DNA from 2 places in the Planctobacterium sp. R6 genome. Region 1 is predicted to be linked to the other one. Evidence: predicted binding sites of a transcription regulator. Region 1 holds the regulator's gene; the other holds the start of a gene.
The links. The regulator FliA, encoded in region 1, starts transcription of late flagellar genes. The targets are predictions, from matches to a motif close to CTAAAGNTNNNNNNNNNNNNGCCGATA.
Positions count from the first base shown of each region.

Region 2: AC0J20_RS21350 (DUF5610 domain-containing protein) is a predicted target of FliA. The motif match lies at 1,882-1,908, and genes of this name have one in related genera.

Region 1 is NZ_JBVTQY010000001.1:232,872-241,772, reverse strand. It holds gene AC0J20_RS01080 (chemotaxis protein CheW) at 1-168, opposite strand, end outside; gene AC0J20_RS01075 (chemotaxis protein CheW) at 201-947, opposite strand; gene AC0J20_RS01070 (ParA family protein) at 944-1,723, opposite strand; gene AC0J20_RS01065 (protein-glutamate methylesterase/protein-glutamine glutaminase) at 1,786-2,913, opposite strand; gene AC0J20_RS01060 (chemotaxis protein CheA) at 2,946-5,207, opposite strand; gene AC0J20_RS01055 (protein phosphatase CheZ) at 5,222-5,980, opposite strand; gene cheY (chemotaxis response regulator CheY) at 6,014-6,397, opposite strand; gene AC0J20_RS01045 (RNA polymerase sigma factor FliA) at 6,441-7,166, opposite strand; gene AC0J20_RS01040 (MinD/ParA family protein) at 7,163-8,029, opposite strand; gene flhF (flagellar biosynthesis protein FlhF) at 8,026-8,901, opposite strand, start outside.
Region 2 is NZ_JBVTQY010000054.1:13,601-22,501, reverse strand. It holds gene AC0J20_RS21355 (RNA recognition motif domain-containing protein) at 80-532, shown strand; gene AC0J20_RS21350 (DUF5610 domain-containing protein) at 583-1,851, opposite strand; gene trmA (tRNA (uridine(54)-C5)-methyltransferase TrmA) at 2,014-3,114, shown strand; gene fabR (HTH-type transcriptional repressor FabR) at 3,129-3,740, opposite strand; gene AC0J20_RS21335 (acyl-CoA desaturase) at 3,844-4,977, shown strand; gene sthA (Si-specific NAD(P)(+) transhydrogenase) at 5,051-6,487, shown strand; gene AC0J20_RS21325 (pyridine nucleotide transhydrogenase) at 6,467-6,817, opposite strand; gene AC0J20_RS21320 (uracil-DNA glycosylase family protein) at 6,907-7,479, shown strand; gene AC0J20_RS21315 (bifunctional diguanylate cyclase/phosphodiesterase) at 7,476-8,901, opposite strand, start outside.

The sequences.
Region 1 (8,901 bases):
TACATAATCAGGTGCGCCCGGTACAGGGGCAATTTCGGTATAACGCAATACTTCTTGCACCTGCATTACATTAATACCGTAAGTTTCTTCTCCTAAACGATAGGTTACCCATTGCAGTACCTCGTCGTTTAAATCTTCAGCTGTATTTGAACTTCTTTCATCACTCATATGAGGTGCTCCAGTATAAGCGTGTTAACCTGTTAATCGTTACTACCAAGCCCTTTATTAAGCATTTTAATCAATTGCTTAACATCGAGCATAGCACACATTTTTTCTTTAACCATGCCGGCAAGCCAAGGGCGCTTACCGCCAATGTCTCGCCACTTAACATCTTCAGACTGCAATGTTACCGTATTAACCAACTCTTCACAGGCTAATCCCCAGCCACTATCGCCTAACATGATAAGATATTGATATTTTATCGAATCTTCCAGTATTTCATTGCACTTTTCGGGCATCACCCACTTTGCTGTATCGACCACATTCAACTTTTCTTCACGATAAAGCATGACGCCCATAAACCAGTCAGGCTTTCCGAATAATGGACCGGGCTTCTCCAGGTTGTGAATTCCGCCTAATTCCGTCAAAGGAACCGCCAGGGTTAATCCTGCAACATTAAAAAACAACGACTGAAAACTGCCGGCTATGACCCGCCCATTGATCTCTGTGTCGCCGCCGCCGGCACCTTGCTCAGTCTGCAATTCCGGTTGCGTTTCAACTTTCGGCTCTGCCGGTGTTGGTACAATTACTGGCGCAGTTTTTGTTTCAATAACTGGAAGCGGCTTTTCTACCGAAGGTGCCGCCTTTGGCAATTCCGGCTTAACCCCTTCCAATAACCGGGCAACTGCCTGCTTTTGTACAGTATCTTCAGACGGGGCTTGATCCTCTGTCAGCAAAGCAGAGAGATACTCTTCCATCACATCTTCATTCGCAAAGGACCCGCTCATCGGGAAGGCTCCATAGATTCAACGTAACTGAGTAGACTATTATACGCAAAAACCCCTCTGGATTTAGGACAAAATACCGAAGGTGGCGTTTGTGCCTGACTGGCCTCCCGGAACCGGGTATCCACGGGTATTACGCTCGACCAGACCGACGTGCCATAAGTGGCCCGTAGTTTTTTATAGGCGTCCAGCGCGGCGTTAGTACGCTTGTCGTACATAGTCGGCACGATTGTATGATTAAATTTGGTATTTTGAGATTTTTCCATTATCTCCAGCGTGTGCATCATACGGTCCAGGCCTTTCAGTGCCAGAAACTCGGTTTGTACCGGCACCAGAATACGGCTACAGGCGGCCAGTGCATTGACCATTAGCACCCCCAATACCGGCGGACAATCGATCAACGCAAAATCAAATTCGTCTTTTAACAGGTGCAGCGCTTTCTTTAACACCAATCCCATACCGCCTTGCGAACCTAACTTTCGGTCTAACGTTGCTAATGCCATAGTCGCAGGCAAGATAAACAGCGAGTCTAATTTGGTAGGACAAAGGCAATCCAGTACGCGATCTTTGGTGAGGTTTTTACCTGCCAGAAAAACATCGTAAACACTGGCGCTTAATTCTTCAGAATCAATTCCAAAATAGTAACTCAGCGAGGCATGAGGATCAGTATCCACCAAAATCACCCGCTCACCTCGTTGTGCTAACAATCCTCCGAGGGTCACTGTGGTGGTGGTTTTTCCAACGCCACCTTTTTGATTTGCTACAGTCCAAATGATCACGAATACGGGCTCTTTAAAGACAATTAATATAATGTGATAAGTAATTGTGCATTATGACTGAATTACATCTCTTTCTGAATCATTTCTGCAAAATCCATTAGTGCGATGCTTTTCTCGGCAATCTTTTCACTGGCAACCGCTTGCGGCATACCATAGACCACACTGGAACGCTCATCTTGCGCCCAAATAGTCGCACCACGAGCTTTAAGTTTTTTACAACCTTCTTTTCCGTCAGCGCCCATTCCGGTGAGAATGATACCAAGGACTTCTCCGCCATACAGCCTGGCAACAGAAGAAAACGTCAGATCCACACTGGGTTTGTAAGTAACCAGATCAGAATTGTGTACATCGGTAATGGTAATGGTGGTTCTGGCTGCAGTACCATCCAATAGCATCTGTCGTCCGCCCGGCGCCAGATAAGCGACACCAGGTGTAAGTACATCACCATTTTGAGCTTCTTTAACCTTGATTTCACACATGTTGTTCAACCTTTCGGCAAACGCAGAGGTAAAGGTACCCGGCATGTGTTGCACCAGTAATATAGGATGCGGAAAATCGGCGCGAAACTTTGTCAAAATCGTTTGCAGGGCCACTGGTCCTCCGGTGGAGGTGCCAATAGCTAACAATTTATAGCGCTTACCTGACGCCCTGTAAGCACTACCAACAGATGAACTTGTAACGGGCTCTTTTACCAGTTCAGTGCTGTCTTTGCGTTGTCTTAAAAAGAATGACGTAGGTGCGCTTTTTTCCGAAGGACTTGATGCTGGCGCACGCATTGCTCTCATGCGTAATTTACGTGGCCCTAATGCCTTGACCCGCTGTTGTAACAGATCCACCGCTTCTTTTCTGTCGCGGGCAATATCTTCAAACCGTTTAGGTAAAAAGTCCATCGCCCCGGCTTCCAGCGCGTCCAGTGTCGCCTGAGCACCTTCGTAAGTCAGAGACGAAAACATGATGATGGGTACCGGCTGAGACCGCATGATCTCTTTAACCGCACTGATACCATCCATAACCGGCATCTCGATATCCATAGTAACGACATCGGGATTCAGCCGCTTCACTGATTCAATGGCTTCTTTCCCATTGCGGGCATCCCCGACAACTTCCAAATCAGGGGATTGGTTTAATATTTCCGAAACCCGCCGGCGAAAGAAAGTGGAATCATCAACAACCAGGACTTTATATGGCATTACAGATAGTCATTTCGCAGTTTTGGTTTTACCTACTTTAAAGCCTTTTTTGCATAGCGTTTTAACAAGCTGGGTATGTCCAGAATCAGTGCAATACCACCATCACTGGTGATTGTCGCCCCCGCCATTCCCGGAGTGCCTTGTAATAACGCATCCAGAGGTTTAATGACTACTTCTTCCTGACCAATCAATGAATCAACGACAAAACCCACTTGTTGGGTACCAATTTGAACGACCACAACATGCCCAGATGCTCTGTCTAATTCACCTGGTTTGCGCCTTAGCCACTCGCGTAAATAAAACAACGGGATCGCCTTAGAGCGCACAATCATGGTTAGTTGTCCATCAACCGTATTGGTTTTACTTAGGTCCATGTTAATAATTTCATTAACTGAGGACAGCGGCAGTGCAAACGTCTGCTCACCGACAATAATCATCAATGTCGGCAGAATAGCCAACGTCAGCGGCACCTTAATTTCCAGGCGGGTTCCTTTACCCAGCTCGGAATCAATACTCACAGAGCCGTTCAGCTGGTTAATTTTGGTTTTAACCACATCCATGCCCACACCGCGTCCGGAGATATCGGATATCTCGGTCTTGGTGGAGAAACCTGGGGCAAATATCAGGTTGAACGCTTCAACATCCGACATTCTGGCAGCTGCGTCGGCATCCAAAACACCACGCCGAATGGCGATTTCTTTTAATTTTTCCGGATCCATTCCCTTACCATCATCATCGATGGTTAGCAAAATATGATCACCTTCCTGGGAGGCTGCCAGGGTCACAGTACCTCGTGCCGGTTTACCTGAAGCGACACGGTCATCAGGCATTTCAATACCGTGATCGACTGAGTTTCTCACCAGGTGAACCAACGGATCCGCCAGAGCTTCAACCAGGTTTTTATCTAAATCGGTTTCCTCACCCTTCAGTTCCAGTGCGATATCTTTTTTCAGGCTTCGGGCTAAGTCACGTACCACTCGCGGGAAACGGCCAAAAACCTTCTTAATGGGCTGCATTCGGGTCTTCATAACCGCACCCTGAAGATCGCCGGTGACGACATCCAGATTCGCGATCGCTTTCGACATGTTTTCATCGTTAAGATTAATGCCGAGACTGAGCAACCGGTTACGCACCAACACTAACTCACCCACCATATTCATGATCTGATCCAGGCGTTTTGTATCAACCCTGACTGTGGTTTCTGCAGGTGGCGCGGCAGCGGCAGCTTTTTTGTCTTCTTTCTTAGCTGCTGGCTCCGTTTTAGCGGGCGCAGGCGCCGGAGCAGCTTTGGGCGCAGCAGCGGCTGGAGCGGGAGCAGGCGCTGCTTTAGGCGCAGGTACCGGAGCGGGTTTAGGAGCCGGAGCGGCTTTTGGCGCGGGCGCAGGCGTCACAGGTTTGCTGTCTGCCTCCTCGGCACCAGGACCTTTACCTGATCCGTGTAATTGATCAAGCAACGCTTCAAATTCTTCATCGGTGATATCGTCGTCATCACCTACAGCGACTGCAGGTGCTGGTGCCGGAGCCTTAGCAGGCGCCGGTGCGCTCGCTGGTTGTGCACTGCCGGAATCGGATTCACCGGCAAACTTGCCTTTTCCATGCAACTGGTCAAGCAGCGCTTCAAACTCTTCATCGGTGATGTCTTCATCACCGCCGGCACTATCCGCAACCGGAGCTGGCTTCGCTGAAGCCGCGGCCTCTTCTTTTTTACCTGGTGCACCACCGGAACCGTGCAATTCGTCTAATAGTTGTTCAAATTCATCTTCGGTAATTTCATCAATACCGCCGTCGTCAGTTGCGCTGACACTGTCAGTGTCAAAATCAAAAAACTCGTCATCATCGTCGTCTGTATCGTCAACAGCCGGTACTTCAGGGGCCGGGACCGGTGCAGCGGCTTCATCAGCACTTTCCGGTTGGCTTAACCTATGTAATGTATCCAGCAAGGTTTGATCAGCCGCCTGGAGTGGTTCTCTTGCTTTGACGTGTTCAAACATCTCAACAACCACATCGGTCGCCTGAAGGATGACGTCCATCAGTTCCGGCGTCAGTCGACGTTGACCGTTGCGCATAGTGTCAAAAACGTTTTCTGCGCCGTGGCAAATATCCACTAATTCGGTTAGCGACAGGAAACCCGCTCCACCTTTTACGGTGTGATAGCCTCTGAATATTGCATTAAGCAAATCCGCATCTTCAGGATTATTTTCCAGATCGACGAGTTGCTCTTGTAATTGTTCCAGAATTTCTCCGGCTTCCACCAGGAAGTCCTGAAGTATATCCTCGTCAACATCAAACGACATGCATCAACTCCACGTTAAAAACCCAGGCTCGAAAGCAGATCATCTACATCGTCTTGTCCCTGTACGACATCATCTCTGTCCGCAGCGTCAATAATCGGGCCTTCTGCTTCACTTGCATCTGCCTTCTTCGATTTTTCTACTTTGCCGACGACTTTTTTAAGCTCGGTTTCAGGTTCACCAAACACAGTGAGCATGTTAACGAGACTGTCTTCAACTTCTTTTACAAGTTGAATTACGCGCCGAATAACCTGCCCGGTCAGATCCTGATACCCTTGCGCCATCAGAACCTCAGTTAATAAATCGTTCAATTGCGAAGAATCTTTACTGGCTTGTTCCAAAAAACCGTCAAGTTCATGGCAAAGTGACTTAAATTCACCGAGTTCCAGCTGGCGGGTCATGAGTTTTTTCCACTCAGGCAGAATATGGCTGATGCTTGAATTGATCTTTTCGGCTATCGGCATACTACTTTCAACTGCATCCATGGTTCTGTTTGCAGCCTGCTCTGTCGTTTCGATAACGTAATTCAAGCGAGTTTGTGCATCCGGGATGTCTTCGTTTGCGAGATCAACGATTCGCGAATCAATGTTAAAGGTATTCAATGAATCGTGAAGTTGGCGGGTCAATTTACCCACCTCAGCAAATAACTCCATGGAATCCTGGATTTTGCTGGCTTCAAGTAAGGCCCTGGCGGCCTCATCATCCCCTTGCTCTAAAAATGCAACTAACTGCTTAGCATCTTCAAGCGAAATGGGAGAGCTTTTCTCATTAGTCATTTCAGCTCCGTTTTATCTCAGGACTGTCCTGAACTAACCAAGACGCTCAAAAATTTTGTCGAGCTTCTCTTTTAGCGTAGCAGCGGTAAACGGCTTAACAACATAACCATTTACACCGGCCTGGGCAGCAGCAACAATTTGTTCTTTCTTCGCTTCGGCAGTAACCATCAATACCGGTGTGTGCTTCAGCTTGTCATCGGCCCGAATTGCTCTCAACAAATCGATACCTTGCATGCCTGGCATATTCCAGTCGGTGACTACAAAATCAAAATCACCTTGTTGTAGCATTGGCAAAGCCGTGCTGCCATCATCAGCTTCCTGGACATTGGTAAAGCCGAGATCTTTCAACAAGTTTTTGATGATTCGTCTCATTGTAGAAAAGTCATCAACAACGAGAATTTTCATGTTTTTATCCAAAACCGCCTCCAGTGAGGATTCAATCAAATTTTATTATTATACGCTATCCAGCTTGCCATGCCTGCATTCTGGACTTCAATCTAAGCATAGCCTGACTATGAATTTGGCTCACTCTGGATTCACTAACATCCAGCACTTCACCAATTTCTCTTAAATTCAGTTCTTCATCATAGTACAGAGACAAAACAATTGCCTCACGTTCTGGCAAAGTTGTGATTGCATTTGCCAGTGCCTTTTGGAAGGAACCTTCCATCAGGTCGTCAAAGGGAGTATTTTCCCCTTTGTTCTTATCGGTGGTCAGTACGTCTTCGGTAACACCTAAATCTTCTATGCCAATTATCTTACCGGCATTTACCTCGGACAACATCTGATGGTAATCCGCCAGTGACACCTGCATTTTTTCAGCAACGTCAACATCTTTGGCGTCACCGCCAATTTCGCGTTCGACTTCACTGATGGCTTCAGCGATAGCACGACCGTTTTTGTGTACCGAGCGGGGTGTCCAGTCGCCTTTGCGAATTTCATCCAGCATTGCGCCACGGATCCTGATGCCGGCAAAAGTTTCAAAACTGGCCCCTTTGGTACCGTCAAAATTTCGCGATGCTTCTAACAAACCAATCATACCGGCTTGTATTAAATCTTCGACCAGAACACTGGCGGGAAGTCGGGCCATAAGGTGATGAGCAATACGCTTAACTAAAGGTGCATGTTTTTCGACAAGTAACCTTTTGTCATCATGTTGTTTGTAAGCGTTTGCTTTGCTGTTCACGCCTGATTACTCGCTGCCTGCCGTTTGACCAGTTGTTCAATAAAAAATTCCAGATGACCACCAGGTTGCGCCGGGATCGGCCAGGAAAGCGCCTGCTTAGCCAGGTGGGTGATTGCAAGCGCTGCCGGTGATCCGGGAAATACGTCAACAATGGCTTTTTGCTTGCGCACTGCCTTCCGGATGTTTTCATCATAAGGTACGGTAGCCACCAGTTCCAGCGCGACGTCAAGGAATCGGTTAGTCACTTTTGACAGTTTAGCGTAAAGTTCCTGACCTTCTCTGGCATTTCTGACCATATTAGCCACGATCTTAAATTTAAAGACACCGTGATCGCGGTTCAGTATTTTCATCAGAGCGTATGCATCTGTCAGGGAGGTGGGTTCGTTACAGACCACCATCATAATATCTTGCGAGGCACGGGAAAAACTCAACACCATATCAGAGATACCTGCGGCCGTATCGACCAGCAGTACATCAATTGGAATTTTTAACTCACTAAATGCCCGAATTAGACCAGCATGCTCGGTGGGTGACAACTCGGCCATGTTTTGCGTGCCGGAGGTGGCAGGTGCGATTAAGATGCCGTGCGGGCCTTCAATCAGGATATCTTCCAGGGAGCACTCGCCAGACAATACATGGGATATGTTCTTGCCTACCCGTAATCCCAGCATAACATCGACATTAGCCAGACCCAGGTCAGCATCAAGAACCAGTACTTTTTTACCCAGCTTAGCCATTGCAATTGCGGTATTCAGGGTGACATTAGTTTTCCCTACACCGCCTTTACCACCGGTTATTGCTATGACTTTTGTTAAATTATTTTGGCTCATTTTTCTTAAACTACTCGCCTGGTCCTCAATCATACTGCTACTGCTGAATGTACTGTTCTTTGTTTTGAAGTATGCGGCAATTCATATTTTTTATAAAGCTTTGCTGCCAATGAAATTATATATTTCGCATCTGCTATTTTTATATCTTCTGGCACCTTTTGTCCATCAGTCAAATAAGCAACCGGTAATCTTTCCTGAATTGCGACACTGATAGCCTCACCTAAGGAGAAGCATTCATCAATTTTGGTAAAGATACAACCTTGTACCGGCAATTTATTATAAATACGCAAAGTATGCTCCATGACGTGTCTTTGCGTGTTGGCCTGCAATACCATGTACATTTTGATATTAGCACAAGATGCTTCATTTAAAGTATCTAACTGCTTGATTAATCTTGTGTCTCGCTGTCCAAAACCAGCTGTATCAATTAATACTAACCTTTTATTCCTAAATTGATATAAAACGTCGGATAACTCTTGTGCGTTTGCTGCTTTTTTAACCGTGCAGCCAATAATTTTACCGTACGTGGCTAACTGCTCATACGCCGCAATCCTGTAACTGTCGATTGTTACCAGTGCAACCTGATCAGCGCCGTAACGTTTTGCATACTGAGCCGCCAGTTTAGCAATGGTGGTGGTTTTTCCTGTGCCTGTGGGACCAAGAAATGCCATCACGCCACTTTGCGTCAGAATATCGTTACGGGTTGTCTTAAGTCTATTAGCCAAAAGTTTGAGGATAAACAACCAGGCTTCTCTTTCATTGGCACTTTCCGGCGCGTAGGAAACCACATCTTCAGCCAGTTCAGAGCAAATGCCCATGGCCTCCAGGCGGTCAACTAAATAAGATTGCAACGGATGACCTCTGCGATGCTCCTGTTTTAGAAGTCCCCCTACCTGGAATTGCAA
Region 2 (8,901 bases), on a different contig from region 1:
ATTGATGTTTACACAACATTAACACTAACAAAGTCATTTACCCTGACAAATTACAATAATTATAGTTAAAGGATATCTCATGCCATTTTTCTTACCAAGCCTGGCGATTGGCGCAATTGTCGGTGTTGCAGGCTACTTTCTATTAGATTTCGGTCTTCTTGCCATCAACTCCCCTTTCGCCTTTCTACTAGGGTCCATCATTACTGCATTAATTCTTTCTTTTATGTCCGGTACTTCAGCGAGCAACCAGGACGATAGCGACGCAGATTCAGAAGTAGCGACGTTATATGTTGGAAATCTGCCATACCGCGTCAACGAACAAACCGTTAAGGACTATTTCGATAAAGTAACCAACGTAAATTCGGTGCGCTTACTTCGCGATCGCAAAACCGGTAAAAGGAAGGGATTTGGATTCGTTGAAATTCCTGCGAACGATGTAGACAAGGTTGTCAAAAAACTAAACGACAGCGAGTTTGAAGATCGTACCCTGAAGGTACGAATCGCTAAAGATCGAAATGATAAAGAGGAATAACACTTTTTATCAGCATTAATATTAAGAAAAGCGCCCCCCGGCGCTTTTCTTTATTCTGAAACTCTATTCACATCAGCGGCTTTTGCCTGATTTTCCTTTTCTGATAATCCATTCAGCAAGCGCTGATTAAATTCCTGAAAACGGTTAAAGGCTTCCAGCAGTTCCGGGGTCTTAATATTTTCAACTTCACTAATAAGCCCATTAACCAGTTCATCAAAGGTATTTCGTTGTCCAAACAACTCATCATTCTGATCCAATGTATCCAATAAATTATCAAGATATTGGGAGATGGTTTTGATTGCAGGTTTATCTGACTGGTTATCTTCGTCTTTATAATTTGAAACCTGTTCATAGCGCTGCACGGTTTCCAACTTTTCAGTGCGTGACAATTCCAGCGCAAACCCGGCAATTTGAGAATCATCCAGACCGATTTCACTGGCCTGATTAAATGCCTTTTGAATATCGCCATTAAAAAACTCATCCACCAGACCCGATGTCTGTTCTACAAATTCGGCGATATCTTCCAGTTCTTCGGCACTCAACTCACCTTTCACCGAAAAACTAAAGCGCTCAGCCTGAATAAATTCATATGATTGCTGGGCACCAGCAGTCAGTTCAGAATTCCCGCCTTGTTGCTGTTCAGATTGTTGTTTGATAAACACTTCTTGTTGCGCTCTAAAGCGCTGAATAGTCTCGAAGGAAATCTGGACTTCATCGCCATCGCGGGTAGTCAGCGTTAGTTCACTACTATTTTGTTGTTCAGCCGATACACTCTGTTGGGCTGTAACGGACTCTGCCTCTGCTTCACCAAAATATTCTTCACGTAATTCATCTAAACCTTTGGTTATCGCTTTAAGACTATTGGTTATGCCTTCGTCCAGTTCTTCATTCATAAATGCAGCCAGATCTTTTCTGGCCTGAGAAATGCCTTTTTCTACGCCTTTTTTGGCTTGCTCAAACATTTCGGTCAGCTTTTCATCATCGGCACCATTTTGCTTAGCCAGTTTCAATGCACCACCAATGAATGTCAGTACATTTTCTGCAACTTCTTCAAAGTCAAAAGGCTTATTCTGAGGCCGGGGTTTTAAACCTGCCAATAACTCCTGCTGGCCTGAAAAGACAATGGTCTGATCAAAGTTAGTCTGCAAAATACGTGATGCTGCAACTGACTTAGCATTATTACTCAAGGAGACCTGTTCAGCCGCCAATTCCTTTAAAGCCTGATTTTCTCCCGCTGTTGCCAGCTTATCAGGCGTTACCTTTTTATTTTCCACCGGGGCCTTTTCAGAACCAGTGGATTTGATATCACCTAAGTTCATGACACTTTCCTCATTTAACCTCATCCCTTTTATCGGCTTCCTCTGATTAGATTTTAGTCGCTAATTAAAAGAAAGGCACAGGCAGAGGTGAACAGGGTAAAAATATGGTAGTATGCGCGGCTATTTCAATTTTATTTATCAATTTCCCGGCGACGACTTTCTATGCAGCAGATTCCCAGTGATCCTGATGTTTATCAGACACAACTTTTAGAAAAGCAAAAAAGACTCAGTGAACTCTTCAGTCCTTTTTTCGACGGAGAACTGGCCGTTTTCGAATCCCCTTTGCAACACTACCGCTCCAGAGCAGAGTTTAGGGTGTGGCATGAAAACGATGACCTGTATCACATCATGTTTGACCAGAGTACTAAGGAAAAATACAGAGTTGACCAGTTCCCGGTAGCAATCGAAACCATTAACGAGTTGATGGTGTCGCTGTTATTGCATATTAGGGAAAACCCAATACTCAGACGCAAGCTGTTTCAAATCGATTATTTAAGTGGTTTGAGTGGCGATACGGTGATTTCGTTATTGTACCACCGTCAGCTTGACGAAAGCTGGGAAGCAGAAATAGCAAAATTAAAAGCGAAACTTAGCACAACACACCAGGTTAATTTCGTTGGCCGGGCCAAAAAACAAAAGCTGATAAAAGATCAGGATTTCATTACTGAGTCTTTAAAGGTATTCGATAATGAATATCAGTTTATGCATGTTGAAAACAGCTTTACCCAGCCCAACCCCTACGTAAATCAATCAATGATTGAATGGTGTATTGACAATACCCGAGACAGAAAGTCTGGCGATCTTTTGGAGTTTTATTGCGGTGCAGGAAACTTCTCAATACCGTTGGCGCAAAACTTTCGCAAAGTCGTCGGTACCGAGATTTCCAGAACATCGGTAGCTGCAGCAAACCACAACATTAAGCTTAACGGCGTTGACAACGTCTTTATCGCTCGTATGTCCAGTGAAGAATTTACCCAATACTATCAAACAGGCGAGAGCAAAAAGCGGCTTGAAGGAGCCGGGTTAGAAGACCTGGCAATCTCCACGGTGTTGGTAGATCCTCCCCGTGCCGGAATCGATGATGATACCCTTGAGTTGATTCGCGCATATGATGAGATCATTTACATTTCCTGTAACCCGGAAACCCTGATTGAAAATGTCACTACGCTCAGTTCCAGCCATAGCGTGGAAAAATTAGCGTTGTTTGACCAGTTTCCTTATACCCATCACATAGAATCCGGTGTCATTCTCAGAAAAAAATAGCGTACAGTTGTGCGCTACTCACTGTGATCTGAGCGTGCAAACCGCAACGCGCCAATGGCAATAAAGCGCAATTGCTTTTCCACTCTTCTGGCCAAAAATAACTTCTGTTCGGCTGTCGCATCAATGGCCTCGGCACCGGCACTAAACACAATACGAACCATAGCTTCAGCCTGAAGCCCTGACATTTCACGACTCATTTTGGTGGTGGCCACCGTGTAATCCGTTAACTCCTCAACAAAATGGGCTATTTCTCTTTGCACTGCCGCCCTGAATGCCTGTGACGTACCGGTATGCTCACGCAGGAGCAGTCTGAAAACATTGCTGTTGGCAGACACGTACTCCATAAAGGTGGCTACCGAGGTTTGAATAACACTGCCGCCCGATTCTATGCGAATACGCGCCTGACGCATCAGTTGCCTCAACGCTAACCCGGCTTCATCCACCAGGGTTAAACCCAATTCGTCAATGTCGGTAAAATGGCGATAAAAAGACGTTGGCGCAATCCCGGCTTTACGCGCCACTTCACGCAAGCTGATACTGGAGAGACCTCGTTGTTCATCCATGATGGAAAACGCTGCATCAATAATGGCTCTGCGCGTTTTTAACTTTTGTTCCTTACGATTCAATCGACTTCCCCGAATTAGATCTGCAATGGGTTAACGGTTTCAGGTTGCCAATATTAGTTGAAGACACTAAAATTAGCGAACACTTGTAAGCTAAACTTTGAAAATGACTAAACCACCTCTTATTCTCGTAAACCTATTATTCTTTATTTTTACCGCCGCCGTCGCAATTTTTGTGGTGCCAATCGAAGCGTATTTTAACAGTTTTGACTGGAAAGAGGTGACTGCTTGTATCGCATTGATTTGGATGTCCGGGATGTCAATCACCGCTGGCTACCATCGCCTTTGGTCTCACAAAGCCTATGAAGCGCATACAATAGTCAAAATCTTTTACGCAATATTCGGAGCGATGGCCGTACAGCGCAGTATTCTGCACTGGTGCTCTGACCACCGTATCCATCATCGCCACGTTGACGACAATGACAAAGATCCTTATTCGGCGAACAAAGGATTTTGGTTTTCTCATTTGGGCTGGATGTTACGTGATTACAAAACGAATCCTTTTGAAGATTATGCCAACTGCCGCGATCTACAAAAAGACAAGGTGGTTATGTGGCAGCACAATAATTACGGCAAAATTTCGCTGGCCGCCAATATTGGTATCCCGGCGTTGTTAGGCTGGTTAAACGGCGATGTTATTGGCATGCTTTTATTAGCCGGTGTATTGCGCCTGGTGGTAGTGCATCATGTCACCTTTTTCATTAATTCGTTGGCCCACCTTTGGGGAAGACAGCCCTATACAGATCAAAACACTGCAAAAGATAACGACATTCTGGCGTTTTTTACCTTTGGTGAGGGTTACCACAATTTCCATCATATTTTTGAATACGACTATCGCAATGGTATTCGGTGGTGGCAATTTGATCCCACCAAGTGGTTAATCAATGGATTGTCCTGGTTGAAATTAACTTATAATTTACGCCGCTGTCCGGAAGAGCGCATTGAAAAAGCACGTATTGCCATGCAATTGCGATATGCAACCCAAAAAACTCTGAGCTTGTCGCCCCCAAATAAAGAAGAAATTTTAGGTAAGCTTCAGGCGGAATATGATGCGCTGATGGTGAAGATGACAGAATTCTACCAGGCCAGAAAGTCTTTTATGGATCTGAAGAAACAAGCGCTTATCCAGTCTTATGAGGGTTTGGAAATACGCTATAAATACAAAGAACTAAAAGCCTCTTTGGAAGTGCAAAAGAATAAATGGCTGGATCTAAGCCGAATGCCCCTTCAGTATGCCTGAATCCTCCGGGCCGTTGCAAAAACGGCCCATACTTAGCTATGATTGTCGATAAGCGCTTGAATTGGAGACAAAAATGGCTAAGCGAGCAAGTCGAAAAAGAGTACCCACCAAACCCAAGTATCAATTTGATGCCATAGTTATTGGAACTGGTCCTGGCGGTGAGGGTGTCGCCATGCAATTAGCCAAAGCAGGTAAGAAAGTTGCGGTTATCGAAAAATATGAAATGGTGGGCGGCGGCTGTACTCACTGGGGCACCATTCCTTCCAAAGCGCTAAGACATTCTGTGAGTCGTCTGATCGAATTTAACGGAAACCCACTGTACAATGACGGTGAAAAAGCCCACCATCTGACCTTCGAACAAATCCTCAATCACGCGACGTCAGTCATCCGCAAACAAACCCAATTGCGAAGAGGCTTTTATGAACGAAACCGGGTCACCGTGTTGCACGGTGAAGCTTCTTTTGTTGATCAGCACACGCTCAGGATCAACCACGATGACGGCTCAGTGGAAACACTGACAGCTGAACAGTTCGCGATTGCTACCGGCTCGCGTCCGTATACACCGGTTGATGTCGATTTCAATCACCCACGTATTTACAACAGTGACACCATTCTCTCGTTAAACCATGACCCCAGCAATATTATTATCTATGGCGCCGGGGTAATTGGTACTGAGTATGCCAGCATATTTCGGGGGATGAATGTCAAAGTCGACCTGGTGAATATGCGCGAAAGATTATTGTCGTTTTTGGATGCTGAAATCTCCGATTCCATCAGCTATCACCTCTGGAACAGCGGCATCGTAATTCGCCACAACGAACAATACCAGGCAATTGAAGGGCGCGAAGACGGTGTTGTATTGCACTTACAGTCTGGTAAAAAAATGAAAGCGGATTGTTTATTGTTTGCCAATGGTCGAACAGGTAACACCGATATGCTGAATCTCGACGCCGTAGGATTGAAAGCAGATGGGCGAGGCCAATTGAGTGTTGACGCCAATTATAAAACCGAAATAGACAATATATATGCGGTGGGTGATGTGATCGGCTACCCCAGCCTGGCCTCCGCAGCATACAATCAGGGCAGATTTGCGGGCGAAGCCATGTTAAAAGGTGAGAGCCACTCCACCCTGGTAGAAGACATTCCAACGGGAATTTATACCATTCCGGAAATATCCTCTGTAGGCAAAACAGAACAGGAACTGACAGCCCTAAAAATTCCTTATGAAGTTGGCAGAGCACAGTTTAAACATCTTGCCAGAGCGCAGATCGCCCACAGTCTGGTGGGTGGATTAAAAATTATTTTTCACAGAGAAACAAAAGAAGTACTGGGAATTCATTGTTTTGGAGAAAGGGCTTCTGAGATTGTCCACATCGGACAAGCAATTATGCAGCAAGGAGGTAGTGCCAACAACATTGAATACTTTGTTAACACTACCTTTAACTATCCCACAATGGCTGAAGCCTATCGGGTAGCTGCAATCAATGGATTAAACCGACTTTTCACCTGATGGTTGTTCGGCTTGCTCTGATTGCTGCTGCACCAGAGCACCACTGGCTTTATCGTCGTCATGAGCGATAATGTGAATTTCCATTAGTTCTGGATAAAATTGCATGGTGGCCATTGCATTGCCGCCAAGCTCTCCCATTTCAGAGTGAAAGCTCACCTGGAAATCTTTAAATTGAACATTGTTTTCGATTGTCTGAGACAAACATTCAGCGTTCAGCGTTAGCTCTTTCGACTCAACGCATTTAAACAAGTTGTTGTTGCTCGGCTCAGCCTCGGCAAATGACAATGTACTAACGAAACTTAATGCTAAAATAAGCATGGATTTGCGCATCTTTACCTCCGGAATAAGTGCCAATCTTGATATTAGCGTAACACATCCAATTATTAATGTAACCGTTTTTGATTATATTCTTTTTTTATATGACTAGTTTAAAACAGAGAATAAGTGAATGTAAGCTGTGTGAAGCATGTCTTCCCTACCCTGCCAAACCCATTTTTCAGTTCAGCTCCAAGGCAAAACTGATCATTATTGGACAGGCTCCGGGTAAACAAGCCCATGACAGCGGCACCCCGTGGAACGACCAATCGGGACAACGTTTAAGAGCCTGGCTGAGTATAAGTAATACTTTGTTTTACAACGAAAATGTTGTTGCTTTGGTGCCAATGGGTTTCTGTTTTCCGGGTAGCGGAAAAAGCGGTGATTTACCGCCCAGAAAAGAATGCGCACCCACCTGGCATCCGCTTTTGCTTTCGTCTTTTTCAAACCAGGTACCACGATTATTAGTTGGCAGTTACGCGCAAAACTACTACCTGAACGACAAACGCTCACTAACTGAACGTTGCAAAAACTGGCGAGACTATGGTGAAAATACGCTGCCGTTACCTCATCCATCTCCCAGAAACAATATTTGGATAAAGAAAAACCCCTGGTTTGAAGCAGAGGTTTTACCTGAATATCAGCGTATTGTTAGTTCAATTCTCAGTCAGTGCTAAGGATTGTATTTGGATAAGAACTCAATAAGATCATCATAGGGCATGGGCTTAGCGAACAAATAGCCCTGGGCTTCATCACAACCAAGATCCAGCATGTATTTTGCCTGCTCTCGTTTTTCCACGCCCTCGGCGATTGTTTTGAGTCCCAGCTTTTGGCCCAGTGTTACGATAGTCTCTGCAATAAATGCCTGCTTTCCGGGCTCCACTTCTTTCACAAACGCCCGATCAACTTTCAGTCTGTCTAACGGAAGCTGCTGTAAATAACTCATTGAAGAAAATCCGGTACCAAAGTCATCAATCGCGATTTGAATGCCATTGCTCTTCAGGTCTTTCAGTGATTCGACCACCACCTGAGGATCATCCATAACCAGACTCTCGGTAATCTCCAGTTCCAGATTTCGCGGTTGAATCTCTAACTTATCTAAGGTGGATTTTATCAATGGGACAAATTTTGGATCCCGGAACTGCGGCATAGAAATATTGACCGCCACTCGGAGATCTTTATATCCCAATGTTTCCAACTCTTTTAACTTTTCGCAGGATTCCAACAAGACCCATTCACCGATTTCGATGATTAGGCCAGAGTATTCTGCCAATGGCACGAAAACCGCCGGTGAGACGTAACCACCTTCTCTCGACGGCCAGCGCAGTAAAGCTTCCATCCCCACCACTTTTTCCGTTTTCAGATCGATCTGAGGTTGGAACCAAACCTGAAGTTTACGCTCAGCAAAATCAGCGCGTAACTGTCTAATCATACCCAAACGCCAGGTGGTTTTTTCCTCCATTTCCGGCGCGTAATACTCATAGTTGGTGGTGATATTTTTCTTGGCGCGGTTAAGCGCAATATTGGTTTGTTTTAACAGGTTAATACCACTGGCGGATTCCAGTAATCGGGTCAGTCCTACTGTGATATTCACCGGTAAGGTGTGATCTCCGGCCTTAAAGGGCGTGGAAAAGGCTGCGTCTATGGTTTTCGGCGTTATGTTGGTACTGTTGCCAATTACGCCAAACACATCCGCGCCAATTCTGGCCATCATACAGGTGTCGCCAAAGCGCTCCATCAACCGCTCAGCAACAGCAATCAGCAGGTTGTTACCTACCTCTTGCCCCAGCCCATCATTAATATCAGAAAAATGACTGATATCAATTAACGCGATCACTTCCGCGTCAAAATCGTTGTCCATGCGGTTGAGCTCATCAAGCATATTAATGAACTCATTCCGGTTAGGGAGTCTGGTTAAATAATCCCTGAACGCAGCATTGCGCAATTGGTGGAACAGATTCACATTTTCATAGCCCACAGAAACACTGGACAAGAAAACTTCCAACAACTGTTTATTTACCTCGCTGATTTCGCTGCCAGCCTGAATGTAAACCGCAGCTTCGTAACCAGAACTGTCCATGTAAAGAACCGAGAAATCT